2 regions of the Microbispora sp. H10836 genome follow, and region 1 is predicted to be linked to the other one. Evidence: predicted binding sites of a transcription regulator. Region 1 holds the regulator's gene; the other holds the start of a gene.

Evidence for each region. The regulator HspR, encoded in region 1, represses chaperone genes until heat shock. The targets are predictions, from matches to a motif close to ANTTGAGTCNNNNNGACTCAANT.
Region 2: lon (endopeptidase La) is a predicted target of HspR. The motif match lies at 2,642-2,664, and genes of this name have one in related genera.

What each region holds. Positions count from the first base shown of each region.
Region 1 covers NZ_JABBWU010000003.1:69,404-76,793, forward strand. The annotation lists gene HHX30_RS07715 (hypothetical protein) at 1-662, opposite strand, end outside; gene clpB (ATP-dependent chaperone ClpB) at 823-3,414, opposite strand; gene HHX30_RS07725 (heat shock protein transcriptional repressor HspR) at 3,438-3,785, opposite strand; gene dnaJ (molecular chaperone DnaJ) at 3,790-4,968, opposite strand; gene grpE (nucleotide exchange factor GrpE) at 5,095-5,733, opposite strand; gene dnaK (molecular chaperone DnaK) at 5,730-7,390, opposite strand, start outside.
Region 2 covers NZ_JABBWU010000006.1:173,331-180,720, forward strand. The annotation lists partial or broken gene HHX30_RS13975 (PhoD-like phosphatase N-terminal domain-containing protein) at 12-200, shown strand; gene HHX30_RS13980 (GntR family transcriptional regulator) at 333-770, opposite strand; gene HHX30_RS13985 (hypothetical protein) at 767-1,642, opposite strand; gene HHX30_RS13990 (FG-GAP repeat protein) at 1,771-2,484, opposite strand; gene lon (endopeptidase La) at 2,678-5,038, shown strand; gene HHX30_RS14000 (methionine ABC transporter ATP-binding protein) at 5,305-6,249, shown strand; gene HHX30_RS14005 (methionine ABC transporter permease) at 6,246-6,902, shown strand; gene HHX30_RS14010 (MetQ/NlpA family ABC transporter substrate-binding protein) at 6,924-7,390, shown strand, end outside.

The sequences.
Region 1 (7,390 bases):
GCCCCCTGGTTCTGCGCCCCCTGGTTCTGCGCCCCCGGGTTCTGCGGCAGCGTGCCGCGGGCCGAGTCGCCGCGGGACGCGGCGCCCGCCGGGTCGCCCTCCGGCTTCGGATGCCGGTGGCCCTTCTTCGGATGCCCCTGCGTGACGGGGTGCTCCCGCTCGTGGGCGGCCGGCGCGGTCCGCAGCGCCTGGGGCGCGCAGGCGTTCGCGGCGCTCGGCCTGGCCGGTGCGACGGCGAGGAGGGGCACGGTGCTCCTGGCCGGGAACAGGGTCTTGGCGTCCGCAGCGGGGACGGCAGGCGCGGCCTTGGCCGCCGCGGGGGCCGCGCCGGTCATCGCACCCGGCAGCGTACGGGGACCCGGCACGGCCGGCAGAGTACGGGGGCCGGGCACGGCCGGCAGCGCCGCCGGGACGGGCCGCGTGGTCGTCGCGGGACCGGTAGGCAGGGAGTTGCGCCCCTGACCGGCGGCCGCTCCGGCAGCGTCGGCGATGCTCAGCACGCCGGCCGCCGGAGCGAGGGAGGTCAGCCCGCCCGTGACGTCACGGCCTGGGACGTCACGGTCCGTGACATCGCGGCCTGTGACGTCGCGGCTTTGAGTCCGGCAGGCGTCGGCCAGCGCGCCGTCCTTCGCCATCGCCGCGCCCCCGGTCAGCCAGCTCACTCCGGCCGTGACCGCCGCAAGCGCGACGCACCGCCCTCGAATACTTCGTGATGTCCTGGACATCCACGTCCCCCTGATCGCGTACGGTAGTCCGACGAACGCCGAACGTAGCAGCGAGGGAGAAGGGCGGGGCGCGCTTGCCCCAATGGTGGGGAAGACCTTACCGAACGGGCCGGATCGTCAGCGTGTCTCCTGCCTCGTCGAAGTCGACGATTACCTCGTCGCCGTCCCGGATGGTCCCCGACAGCAGCTCCTTGGCGAGCCGGTCGCCGATCGCCGACTGGATCAGACGGCGCAGCGGACGCGCACCGTACAACGGGTCGTAGCCGGTCAGCGCGAGCCAGTCGCGGGCCGCGGGCGTGACGGTCAGCGTGAGCCGCCGGTCGGACAGGCGCCGGGCGAGCCGGGTGACCTGCAGGTCCACGATCTGCGACAGCTCCTCGGTGCCCAGCGCGTCGAACACGATGATGTCGTCGAGCCGGTTGAGGAACTCGGGCTTGAACGAGGCCCGCACCGCGTTCATCACGGCGTCGCGCTTGGCATGGTTCTCCATCGTGGGATCCACGAGGAACTGCGAGCCGATGTTCGAGGTGAGAATCAGGATCGTGTTGCGGAAGTCGACCGTCCGGCCCTGCCCGTCGGTGAGCCGGCCGTCGTCGAGCACCTGGAGCAGGATGTCGAAGACCTCCGGGTGGGCCTTCTCGATCTCGTCGAGCAGCACCACGGTGTAGGGCCTGCGCCGCACGGCCTCGGTGAGCTGGCCGCCCTCCTCGTAGCCGACGTATCCGGGCGGCGCGCCGACCAGGCGGGCCACGCTGTGCTTCTCGCCGTACTCGCTCATGTCGATGCGGGTCATGGCCCGCTCGTCGTCGAACAGGAACTCGGCGAGCGCCTTGGCCAGCTCGGTCTTGCCGACGCCGGTGGGGCCGAGGAACAGGAACGAGCCGGTCGGCCGGTCGGGGTCGGAGATGCCGGCCCGGGCCCGCCGTACGGCGTCGGAGACGGCCTGGACCGCCTCGCTCTGGCCGATCAGGCGCCTGCCCAGTTCGTCCTCCATCCGCAGCAGCTTGGCGGTCTCGCCCTCCAGCAGCCGTCCCGCGGGAATGCCGGTCCACGAGGAGATGACCTCGGCGATGTCGTCGGGGCCGACCTCCTCCTTCACCATGGGCTCGGCCTCGGCCTCCGCCGTCTCGGCGGCCTTGGTGGCCTCCGCGAGCTCCTTCTCCAGACGCGGGACGTCGCCGTACATGAGCCGGGACGCGGCCTCGAAGTCGCCGTCGCGCTGGGCCCGCTCGGCCGCGCCGCGCGCCTCGTCGAGCTGCTTCTTCAGCTCGCCGACCTTGTTGAGACCGGCCTTCTCCCGCTCCCACCGGCTGACCAGGGCGTTGAGGTCCTCCTGCCGGTTGGCCAGTTCCTCGCGGAGCTTCTCCAGGCGCTGGCGGCTGGCCTCGTCGGTCTCCTTGGCGAGCGCGAGCTCCTCCATCTTGAGGCGGTCCACGCTCCGCTGGAGCTGGTCGATCTCCACCGGCCGCGAGTCGATCTCCATGCGCAGCCGCGACATCGACTCGTCCACCAGGTCGATCGCCTTGTCGGGAAGGAACCGCGCCGTGATGTACCGGTCGGAGAGCGTGGCGGCGGCGACCAGGGCGCTGTCGGAGATCTGCACCTGGTGATGCGCCTCGTAGCGGCCCTTGAGCCCGCGCAGGATCGCGATCGTGTCCTCGACCGTCGGCTCGCCCACGTAGACCTGCTGGAACCGCCGCTCCAGGGCCGGGTCCTTCTCGATGCGCTCGCGGTACTCGTCGAGCGTGGTGGCGCCGATCATGCGCAACTCGCCGCGGGCCAGCATGGGCTTGAGCATGTTGCCGGCGTCCATCGCGCCCTCGGCGGCGCCCGCGCCGACCATCGTGTGCAGCTCGTCGATGAACGTCACGACCTGGCCGTTGCTCTCCTTGATCTCGTTGAGCACGGCCTTGAGGCGTTCCTCGAACTCGCCGCGATACTTCGCGCCCGCGACCATCGCGCCGAGGTCGAGCGCGACCAGGCGCTTGTTGCGCAGGCTCTCGGGCACGTCGCCGGCGACGATCCGCTGGGCGAGGCCCTCGACCACGGCGGTCTTGCCGACACCGGGCTCGCCGATCAGCACGGGGTTGTTCTTGGTGCGGCGCGACAGCACCTGGATGACCCGGCGGATCTCGCTGTCGCGGCCGATCACCGGGTCGAGCTTGCCGGACCGCGCCCGCTCGGTGAGGTCGACGCCGTACTTCTCCAGCGCCTGGAAGGTGTCTTCGGGGGTCTCGCTGGTCACCCTGGCGTGCCCGCGGACCTTCTCGAACGCCTCGAGCAGCGCGTCGGGGGTGGCGCCCGTGGCCTTCAGCAGATCGGCGACCGGCCCGCCGTCGGTGGCGAGCCCGACCAGCAGGTGCTCGGTCGAGACGTACTCGTCCTCGAGTTGCTTGGCCCGCTGGGCGGCGGTGTTGATCACGCTGTGCAGCTGACGGGAGCTGGACGGCGCGCTCACGGTGGAGCCCTGCGCCTTGGGCAGCCGGTCGAGCAGCTCCTCCGCCTGGGTGCGCAGCCGCCGGGGGTCCGCCCCCACGGCCTGCAGCAGCGACCCGGCGATGCCGCCGTTCTGCGCCAGCAGGGTCGTCAGCAGGTGGGCGGGCGCGACCTCGGGGTTGCCGTCCGCCGCGGCGCGCCGGACGGCCGCGGACAGGGCCTCCTGGCTCTTCTGCGTGAACTTGTAGTCCATATGTGAATGCCTCGATTCGCCGGTCAGGCAGGTGGCAGTTCGTAGCGGACCAGTGCCCGCAACATCGTGAGCTCACCCCTGAGCCGGGTGACCTCCTCGCGCAGGCGCATGTTCTCGGTTTCGAGTTCGAGGATGCGCTTGATTCCGGCGAGGTTGATGCCGTGCTCCTGGGAGAGCCGCTGGACCTCGCGCAGGAGCACGATGTCCCTTGTCGAGTACAGCCGCCCCCGCCCGGCCGTACGACCGGGGCTGACGAGCCCGAGCCGGTCGTACTGGCGGAGCGTCTGCGGGTGCAGCCCGGACAGCTGGGCGGCTACGGAGATCACATAAACAGGTGTGTCGTCGGAGATGTCGAAAAACCTGGCATCCATCGGCTCACTCGCTTCTGGCCTGCTTGATGAGCTCTTCGCGAAGGTCCGGGCCCTCCGTGGCGTTCCTGAACTCCTCGAGGGCCGCGCGAGCCTTGTCGTCGAGGTTCTGGGGCACCGCGACCTGCACGGTGACCAGCAGGTCGCCCTTCGTGCCGTCCTTGCGGGAGGCCCCCCTGCCGCGCACGCGGAACGTCCGCCCGTTGGGCGTCCCCTCGGGAATGCGCAGGGTCACCGGCATCCCCCGGAGGGTCGGCACCTTGATCTCGGCGCCGAGCGCGGCCTCGGGGAAGGTGACGGGGACCGTGACGGTCAGGTTCTCCCCGCTGCGCCCGAACACGGGGTGCGGCTTGACGTGGACCAGCACGTAGAGGTCGCCGGCCGGGCCGCCGTTCTCACCGGGCGCGCCCTTGCCCTTGATCCTGATGCGCTGGCCGTCGCCGACCCCCGCCGGGATGCGGGCCTGAATCGTACGGGTGCTCTTGCCGCGCCCGCTGCCGTCGCAGACGGGGCAGGGGTCGTCGACGACCAGGCCCCGGCCGCGGCAGTCGCGGCACGGCTCGGAGAAGGCGAAGTTGCCGAGGTTGCGGCTGGCCGCCCCGGTTCCCTCGCAGGTCGGGCAGACCCGTGGCGTGGTGCCCGCCTTCGCCCCCGTGCCGCCACAGGCGGTGCAGGCGGCCGAACTGGTGAGCCGGAGTGACACGGTCGTGCCGTCGACCGCCTCGCCGAAGGCGAGCGTCACCTCCGATTCGACGTCCTGGCCGCGCCGGGGCCGGGCATTGGTCGTGCGCGTGCCCGTGCCCGCGCCGCCCCGGTTGAACAGCCCCCCGAACAGGTCCCCGATCCGCTCGCCCGACCCCGAGCCGCCGAACAGGTCGCCGAGGTCGAAGTTGAAGCCGCCCCCGGCACCGCGCGGTCCGCCCGCCCCCGCGAAGCCGCCCACACCCGATCCGAACAGGGTGCGCGCCTCGTCGTACTCCTTGCGCCGCTTGACGTCGGACAGCACGTCGTACGCCTCGGAGACCGCCTTGAACTTCTCCTCGGCCTCCTTGTTCCCCGGGTTGGCGTCGGGGTGGTACTGCCGGGCGAGCTTGCGGTACGCCTTCTTGATCTCCTCGGCGCTCGCGGTCTTGGGCACACCAAGGACGGCGTAGTAGTCCTTTTCCAAGTAGTCCTTGGTGCTCATCTATCGCTTCCTTCGCACGAAAGGGGGAGTCAATCAGTGGTCCCGCGGGCGATCCCGCGGCTGTCGTCGCGGGTGCCCTCGCGGGTCTCTCCCGATCTTCGCCGATCGGGAGAGACCTCCGCGGTTTCAGTTCTCGTCCGGCCCGCCGGACTCACCGGAGCCGGCCGCCGTCTCCTCCGGCGCCGCCTCCTCGCTCGGCTCGGCGACGGCCACGCGGGCGGCCCGCAGGATCCGGTCGTTGACCCGGTAGCCCGGCTGGAGGATCTCGACGCACGTCGGCTCGCTCACCTCCGCCGAGTAGCTGTGCATCAGCGCCTCGTGCACGGTCGGGTCGAAGGGGTCGCCCTTCGCGCCGTACGCGGTCAGGCCCAGCTTGCCGAGAGTCGCCTCCAGCGATTCGCTCACCTTCGCGAAGCCGCCGGTCAGCTCGCCGTGGTCGCGTGCGCGACCGATGTCGTCGAGCACCGGCAGCAATTCGGTGAGCACGCTCGCGACGGCCTGCTCCTTGACGGCGATCCGGTCGCGATCGACCCGCTTGCGGTAGTTGCTGTACTCCGCCTGGAGCCGCTGGAGGTCGGCGGTGCGCTCGGCGAGCAGGTCCCTGGCGGACCCCTCGGCGGGCGCCGTCGCCGTCTCCGTCCCCTGGTCCCCGGGGGCCGCCTCGGCGTCCCCGGCGGAGTCGCGGGCCTTGCCGGTCTCCGGGTCGATCTTGCGGTTGTCGCGGATCACCGGCTCCTCCTGGGCGCCGTTCTCACGCGGGCTCACTTGCGGCCGCCCTCCCGCTCGTCGTCGACGATCTCCGCCTCGACCACGTCCTCGTCGGCCTTCGCCTGGGCGCCCTCCGCGCCCGCGCCCGCGCCGGCCGCGGCGCCCTCGGCGCCGGCCTGCGACTGGGCGTAGATGGCCGAGCCCATCTTCTGGCTGACGGTCGCGAGCTTCTCGGCGGCGGTGCGGATGGCGGGGACGTCGGTGCCCTCCAGCGCCTTCTTCAGCTCGGCGAGCGAGTCGTTGACCTCGGTCTTGACGTCGGCCGGGACCTTCTCGTCGTTCTCGCGGAGGAACTTCTCCGTCTGGTAGGCCAGGGCGTCCGCGTTGTTGCGGACCTCGGCCTCCTCGCGGCGCTGCTTGTCCTCCTCGGCGTAGGAATCCGCCTCGCGCATCATGCGCTCGATGTCGTCCTTGCCCAGAGCCGAGCCGCCGGTGATGGTCATCGACTGCTCCTTGCCCGTGCCGAGGTCCTTCGCCGACACGTTCACGATGCCGTTGGCGTCGATGTCGAAGGTGACCTCGATCTGCGGGATGCCGCGCGGGGCCGGGGCGATGCCGGTCAGCTCGAAGGTGGCCAGCTTCTTGTTGTACGCCGCGATCTCACGCTCGCCCTGGTAGACCTGGATCTGCACCGACGGCTGGTTGTCCTCAGCCGTGGTGAAGACCTCCGAGCGCTTGGTCGGGATCGTCGTGTTGCGCTCGATGATCTTGGTGAAGATCCCGCCCTTGGTCTCGATGCCGAGGCTCAGCGGGGTGACGTCGAGCAGCAGGACGTCCTTGACCTCGCCCTTGAGGACGCCGGCCTGGAGCGCGGCGCCGATGGCGACGACCTCGTCCGGGTTCACGCCCTTGTTGGGCTCCTTGCCGCCGGTCAGCTCCTTGACCAGGTCGGACACGGCCGGCATGCGGGTGGAGCCGCCGACCATGACCACGTGGGCGATGTCGGCGACCTTGATCCCCGCGTCCTTGATGACCTGGTTGAACGGGCCCTTGCAGCGCTCGAGCAGGTCGGCGGTGATCCGCTGGAACTCCGCCCGGGTGAGCTTCTCCTCCAGGTGCAGCGGGCCCTCGGAGGAGGCGGTGATGTAGGGCAGGTTGATCGTGGTCTCGGTCTGGGCCGACAGCTCGATCTTGGCCTTCTCGGCCGCCTCGCGCAGGCGCTGGAGGGCCATCTTGTCCTTGGACAGGTCCACGCCGTGCGCGTTCTTGAAGCGGGTCACCAGCTCGTCGACGACCCTCTGGTCCCAGTCGTCGCCGCCCAGGTGGTTGTCACCGCTGGTGGCCTTGACCTCGACGAACCCGTGCCCGTCCTCCTGGCCGACGTCGAGCAGGGACACGTCGAAGGTGCCGCCGCCGAGGTCGAAGACCAGGATGGTCTGGTCCTTATCCTTGTCCAGGCCGTAGGCCAGGGCCGCGGAGGTGGGCTCGTTGATGATGCGCAGCACGTTGAGGCCCGCGATCTGGCCGGCCTCCTTGGTGGCCTGCCGCTGGGCGTCGTTGAAGTACGCCGGGACGGTGATCACCGCGTCGGTGATCTTCTCGCCCAGGTACGCCTCCGCGTCCTGCTTGAGCTTCTGCAGGACGAACGCGCTGATCTGCTGGGGCGTGAACTTCTTGCCGTCGATCTCGATCGACCAGTTCGTGCCCATGTGGC
Region 2 (7,390 bases), on a different contig from region 1:
GGCTCGGCGGCATGCCGTCGCGCCCGGTCGAGGTGAGCTGGCAACTGGCCGCCGACGAACGCTTCGCCACCGTCGTGAAGGCGGGAACGGCGGACGCCCGCCCCGAGGCGGCGCACAGCGTGCACGTCGAGGTGGAAGGGCTGGAACCGGGCCGGGAGTACTTCTACCGCTTCAGGACCGGCGGGCACGTGTCCGCCGCCGGACGCACCACCCACTGGGAGCCCGGGGCCCGCCTCCAGCTCGCAGGCCCCCGAGTTCCGAGATGCGGGTGCGGTTCCGCACGCTCGAGTACATCAGCCGCCGGGGCGCCCCCGCCAGGGTCTCGGCGGAGTTCACGATCCCGTCCGGGCACGCGGCGCTTCAGCCGTAGCCCGGCCGGGCCCGCCGGTGGCGTGCTCGGCCGGGTGGATGGCCGCGGCCGCATCGGACAGGGCGGCGATCGCTTCCTCGGCGGATCCACCAAGGCGGGCCACCTCGGCGAGGTAGGCGCGGGCGTGGCCCCTGATCAGCTCCGCGCGCGCCGTCCGAGGGTCGGATTGCGGCAGGACTCGGGTGCCGCCACCGCGCTTACCGCTCACATATCCGGCCTGCTCCAGCTCCTTGTACGCTCGCGCCACCGTGCCCGCCGCCAGGCCGAGGTCGGCGGCGAGCTGGCGAACCGGAGGGAGCCGGCTGCCGACGGCCAGCACTCCGCACCTGATCAGCTCTGCGAGCTGTGCCCGGATCTGCTCGTACGGCGGTGAGGGGCTGGTGACGTCGACCTCGATCATGATGCCCTGATCGTCGGCCGCGAGAGCAGCTCGGCCAGGTACCAGGTGGCCGAGCCCGCGGCGAAGACCGCGATCCCCAGGAGGCCGAACGCCGCGGGCGCGCTCCAGCCCGCGAAATCGCGCTGCCGGAAGAGAGCTTCCGCGGCGACGACCGCCACACCGGCCAGCGGCAGGGCCACGCAGAGGCCGTAGGCCGCGGTGACCACGCGAGCGGTATGGGCGCGCTGCACGTCGTCCACGGCTCGCGCCGCCGCGTCGAGGCCCGGACGTCCACGCTGCACGACGCGGTGCATCACCAACGCGGAGAGCAGGAACGCGGCCGCGAGCACGGCCAGCATGGGCCACGCGTAGAACCAGCCGGGCCACGGAGTGGTCGCGCTGCGCACCGTGCCGTCGGGGCTGGTCATAGCCAGCGCCCGCCCTGCACGCCCCAGGTCGTCGGCGCTCGCGGTGACGGATGTGACGGACAGCAGCAGGACGGTCACCAGCGTGAGAGCGCCGGCCAGCCGGGTCGAGAATCCGGGCAGGTAGTCACGCGCCCTTCTGATCTCCAGTGACGCACCTCGGATCGGCCCGTGAGGGCGCGGCGCGGAGAGCTCTCCCGCCAACGTGCCCAGAAGCAGGCCGATGCCCAGGACGGGGGCGGCCAGCATCGGCCCCCGGCCGAGGCCGTCCCAGCTCGACACGGACCAGGAGGCCGCGAGGCCCGCCAGCAGCCCGGCAAGCCGCGCCCGGAGGAGCCGTGTCGTGGTCACGCGCAGCACGGACAGGTCGCCGCCGGCCGGCACCGAGACCACGCGACTCAGCGATATCAGTACAGCGAGAAGTCCGGCGACCAGCACCAGCAGCGCCGCGAAGGTAAGGGGGATCACCGGGCCCACACCGACTCCTTTGTATCAACCGCGTGATACAAATCATGCCTCGGTCCGGCCGCTTGTGGCAACTGCTTGATACAAATATCGGACGATGCGCTCTTCTCCGGAGGGCCGGCCTTCCGGTCTCAGCCAAGCGTGTAGCCGAACAGGTCGCTCCGGCCGCCCCTGACGACGGTGCGGGCGGCGCCGGGGACGACCCCGGGGTACGACCCCTTGCGCACCCTGCCCGCGACCAGGGTCAGCTCGCCCGCTCCCGGCGCGCCGACCGGGAGCCGGTCGCCCGTGACCATGACCGACGCGCCGAAGCCGGAGCCCTTGAGCCCCTTGAGCAGCGTGTCGTGACGGCGGGTCAGCCCGCCCTTCCGGGTGCCGGCGATGACCTGGTCGGCGTCCTCCCCGGGCACGCCGATCGTGAGGTCGTCGCGCCCGTCGGCGTCGAAGTCCCCGGCGGCGGGCGCGGCGCCGAAGGCGTCCCACTTCTCGCCGGCGCCCTTCACATCCGGGCTCTCCTGCGTGTACATCCCGGCGTGCCGCCGGAGCGGGTCGAGGATCGTCACCACGCCCGAGCCGTACCGCAGGCCGCCGTCGCCGGGGGCGCCCACGGCGATCTCGCCCCGGCCGTCGCCGTCACCGTCGAGGTCGCCGGCGGCCAGTGCCGCGCCGAACCGGTCGGTGCCGCGCTCGCGGCCGAGGTTCGTGACGTGCCCCCGCACGGCCGCGTACGGCGCGGCCACGGCCAGGAACGAGGGACAGGTCCGTGCGGAGACCGGTGAGGCCGCCATGGCGGGCGGTACGGCGAGCGCGGCCGCCACCAGGGTGGACATGCGTGTGACCCTCATGGCGGGATCGTCTCCGCCCACCCGGACACGCTGCTCATGTGCGTGTGAACCGTCTGCGTCGGGTGCCTGAACTCGCCCCGCCATCAGCGGCGATTACACAATTACGATCGCTCACAGCGAACTGGCGCAGAACAGGGAACAGGATCGGACTCCTGTTAGTTGAGCCGACATAACTCAACCTACTGGAGTGCTGATGTCCCAGATCCTTCCCGTCCTCCCGCTCGACGACGAGGTCGTCCTGCCCGGCATGGTCGTGCCCCTCGATCTGTCGGACTCCGAGGTTCGCGCGGCCATCGACGCGGCGCGCGCGAACGGCGAGAGCACGGTCCTGCTGGTGCCCCGCATAGACGGCCGCTACGGACCCGTGGGGGTGAGCGCGGTCGTGGAACAGGTCGGCAGGCTGCCGGGCGGGGAGCCCGCGGCCGTCGTCCGTGGCGTCGACCGCATGCGCGTCGGCACCGGCACCACCGGCCCCGGCGCAGCCCTGTGGGTCGAGGCGACCGTGCTGGAGCCGGTCGCGGCCGGGCCCAGGGCCGAGGAGCTCGCCAAGGAGTACAAGGCCCTGACCACCACGATCCTGCAGAAGCGGGGCGCGTGGCAGGTCGTCGACGCCGTCAACCAGATCAAGGACCCCGCGGACCTCGCCGACAGCTCGGGGTACGCGCCCTGGCTGACCATCCAGCAGAAGCTGCTGCTGCTGGAGATCGACGACCCGGCCGAGCGTCTCGACAAGCTGGTCGGCTGGGCCCGTGACCACCTCGCGGAGATGGACGTCGCCGAGACCATCCGCAAGGACGTCCAGGAGGGCATGGAGAAGCAGCAGCGCGAGTTCCTGCTCCGCCAGCAGCTCGCGGCCGTCCGCAAGGAGCTCTCCGAGCTCAACGGCGACCCCACGGACGAGGAGGAGGACTACCGCGCCCGCATCGAGGCCGCCGACCTGCCGGAGAAGGTCAGGGAGGCCGCGCTCAAGGAGGTCGGCAAGCTGGAGCGGGCCTCGGACCAGTCGCCCGAGAGCGGCTGGATCCGCACCTGGCTCGACACCGTGCTCGACATGCCGTGGAACGTCCACACGACCGACTCCTACGACATCGCCGGTGCCCGCGCGGTGCTCGACGCCGACCACACCGGCCTGGACGACGTGAAGGACCGCATCGTGGAGTACCTCGCGGTCCGCAAGCGCAGGGCCGACCAGGGCCTCGGCGTGGTCGGCGGCCGCCGCAGCGGCGCGGTCCTCGCGCTGGCCGGGCCTCCCGGAGTCGGCAAGACCTCGCTCGGCGAGTCGGTCGCCCGCGCCATGGGCCGCAAGTTCGTCCGGGTCGCCCTCGGCGGCGTCCGCGACGAGGCGGAGATCCGCGGCCACCGGCGCACGTACGTGGGCGCGCTGCCCGGCCGCGTCGTCCGGGCGATCCGCGAGGCGGGCTCGATGAACCCGGTCGTGCTGCTCGACGAGATCGACAAGGTCGGCGCCGACTACCGGGGCGACCCGACGGCGGCGCTGCTCGAGGTGCTCGACCCGGCGCAGAACCACACGTTCCGCGACCACTACCTGGAGGTCGAGCTCGACCTGAGCGACGTGCTGTTCCTCGCCACGGCCAACGTGCTCGAGCAGGTGCCCGGGCCGCTGCTGGACCGCATGGAGATCGTCACGCTCGACGGCTACACCGAGGACGAGAAGGTCGCCATCGCCCGCGACCACCTGCTCCCGCGCAACCTGGAGAAGGCCGGTCTCACCGCCGACGAGGTGACGGTGGAGGAGGCGGCGCTGCGCCGCCTGGCGGGCGAGTACACCCGCGAGGCCGGCGTCCGCTCCCTGGAGCGCTCGATCGCCCGCATCCTGCGCAAGGTGACGGCGAACGTCGCCCTCGGCGAGGCCGGGCTCCCGGTGACGGTGTCGGCCGACGATCTCGTCTCCTACCTGGGCCGGCCGCGTCACGTGCCCGAGTCGTCCCTGCCGGAGGCGCGCCAGCGTACGGCGGTGCCGGGCGTGGCGACCGGCCTCGCGGTGACCGGCGCGGGGGGTGACGTCCTCTACGTCGAGGCGTCGCTGGCCGACCCGGAGACCGGCGCGACCGGCGTGACCCTGACCGGCCAGCTGGGCGACGTGATGAAGGAGTCGGCGCAGATCGCGCTGTCCTTCCTCCGGTCGCGGGGCGCGGAGCTGGAGCTTCCGGTCGGCTCGCTCAAGGACAGGTCGGTGCACATCCACGTCCCCGCGGGGGCGGTGCCCAAGGACGGCCCGTCGGCCGGTGTCACGATGACCACGGCCCTGGCCTCGCTGCTGTCGGGCCGGCCGGTCCGCGCCGACGTGGCGATGACCGGGGAGGTCTCCCTCACCGGGCGGGTGCTGCCGATCGGCGGGGTGAAGCAGAAGCTGCTCGCCGCCCACCGGGCGGGGATCACGACCGTGCTCATCCCGGCCCGCAACGAGCCCGACCTGGACGACGTGCCGGCCGAGGTGCTGGCCGACCTCACCGTCCACGCGGTGAGCGACGTCCGCGAGGTCCTCGACCTGGCCCTCACCCCGGCGACGGTCGCCCGGCAGGCGGTCGCCTGACCTTTCTCGCACCCGGCCCGCGTCTCCGTCCCGGAGGCGCGGGCCTCTGTGATTGAGGACACATTACCGGTAGGGAATAAGGGATAGCTTTCCCCCGTTGCAGCCGTTCGTGAGCGTATCGAACCTGGTCAACCCGCCAAAGCGAGGGTGTCCCGGGGCCTGAAGGCCCGTCCTCCCACACCCCTCCCACGAAGGCACTCGACGATGACGCTCTCCCCGCTGCCCGATCTGATCCTGCGCCGGATCACGTCTTCGAAGGACAGCAAGTGATCACGGTTACCGGCCTGCGCAAGGCCTACGGCGAGGTCGTCGCGCTTGACGGCGTCGACCTCCACGTCGGCAAGGGCGAGGTCTTCGGCGTGCTCGGACGCAGCGGCGCAGGCAAGAGCACGCTGCTGCGCTGCGTCAACCTGCTCGAACGCCCCGACGAGGGCACGGTGACCGTCGACGGGCGCGAGCTGACCGCCCTCGGCGCGGCCGACCTGCGCCGCGCCCGGCAGCGCATCGGCATGATCCACCAGCACTTCGCGCTGCTGTCGTCGCGCACGGTGGCGGGCAACGTGGCCTTCCCGCTGGAGGTCATGGGCGTCGGCCGGGCCGCCCGGGCCCGGCGCGTCGCGGAGATGCTCGACCTCGTGGGCCTGGCCGACCGCGCCGGGGCCTACCCCGCGCAGCTGTCCGGCGGCCAGAAGCAGCGGGTCGGCATCGCGCGGGCCCTGGCCGCCGAGCCGTCGGTGCTGCTGTCGGACGAGGCCACCTCCGCGCTCGACCCCGCCACGACCCAGTCGATCCTGGCGCTGCTCCGGCGGCTCAACCGGGAGCTGGGGCTGACCATCCTGCTCATCACCCACGAGATGGACGTCATCAAGGCCGTCTGCGACTCGGCGGCGATCATGAGCGATGGGCGGATCGCCGAGGCGGGCCGCATCCCCGACCTGCTCGCCACGCCCGGATCACGCCTGGTCGCCGAGCTGTTCCCGCTGCCGCCCGCCGAGCCCGGCACCGTGACGGTCGCCGTGGCCGCGGACCAGACCCTGCTGTCGCGTCTTACGCGGGCGTACGACGTGGACGTCGCCGTGGTGGGCGGCGCGGTCGAGCAGGTCGCGGGGGCCCCGGCGGGCCGGCTGCGGCTGCGGATCACCGGGGCCGGGGCGGCGGACGCCCTCACCCACCTGCGCGAGCGCGGCCTGCTGCCGGAGGAGGACCGATGACCTGGTCGGAGATGAGCCCCCTGCTGTGGGAGGCGACCGGGCAGACCGCGGTGATGGTGGGCTGGTCCACGCTGTTCACCGTGCTGTTCGGGCTCCCGCTCGGTGTCTGCCTCGCCGGGACGGACCGGGCCGGGCTGTTCCCGGCGCCCGTCGTGCGGCGCGTGCTCGGGCTGGTCGTCAACGTCGGGCGGTCATTGCCCTTCATCGTCCTCATGATCGCGGTCATCCCGGTGACCCGCGTGCTCACCGGCACCACGATCGGAACCGCCGCCGCGGTGGTCCCTCTCACGATCGGCGCGGTGCCCTTCTTCGCCCGGCTGGTCGAGACCGCGCTGCGCGAGGTGGGCCGCGACGTCGTGCAGGCGGCCGAGGCGATGGGGGCGGGCCGGGTGACGATCGTGACACGCGTCCTGCTGCCCGAGGCGCTGCCCGGCCTGGTCGCCGGGCTGACCGTCACCGTGGTCACGCTCATCTCCTACTCCGCGATGGCCGGCGTGATCGGCGGCGGCGGCCTCGGCGACCTCGCCGTCCGCTACGGCTACCAGCGGTTCGAGACCACGCTCATGGTCGTCACCGTGGTCGTCCTGGTCGTCGTGGTGCAGCTCGCGCAGACCGCGGGCGACGCCGTCGCCCGTCGTATCTCCCACCGTTAACCCATGAAGGAGTCCTGTCTCATGCGTAGAACGCTCGGCCTCGTCATCGCCGCCGTGGCCGCGCTCGTGTTGTCCGCCTGCGGGTCCTCGTCCCCGGACACCGCGGCCACTTCCACCTCCGGCACGGCGGCGGCGCAGGCCCCGCTCAAGGTGGGAGTGAGCCCGGTGCCGCACGCGCAGATCCTCAAGTACGTGGCCGACAACCTGGCCGCCGCGAAGGGCCTGAAGCTGGAGATCGTCGAGTTCAGCGACTACGTGCAGCCCAACCTACAGCTCCAGGACGGCCAGCTCGACGCCAACTACTTCCAGCACAAGCCCTACCTGGACGACTTCAACGCCTCCAAGGGCACCAAGCTGAGCTTCGTCGCCCCGGTGCACCTCGAGCCGCTCGGCCTGTACTCCAAGAAGGTCAAGGACCTCGCGTCGCTGCCGCAGGACGGCGCGGTCGCCGTGCCCAACGACGCCACCAACCTCGGCCGGGCGCTCAA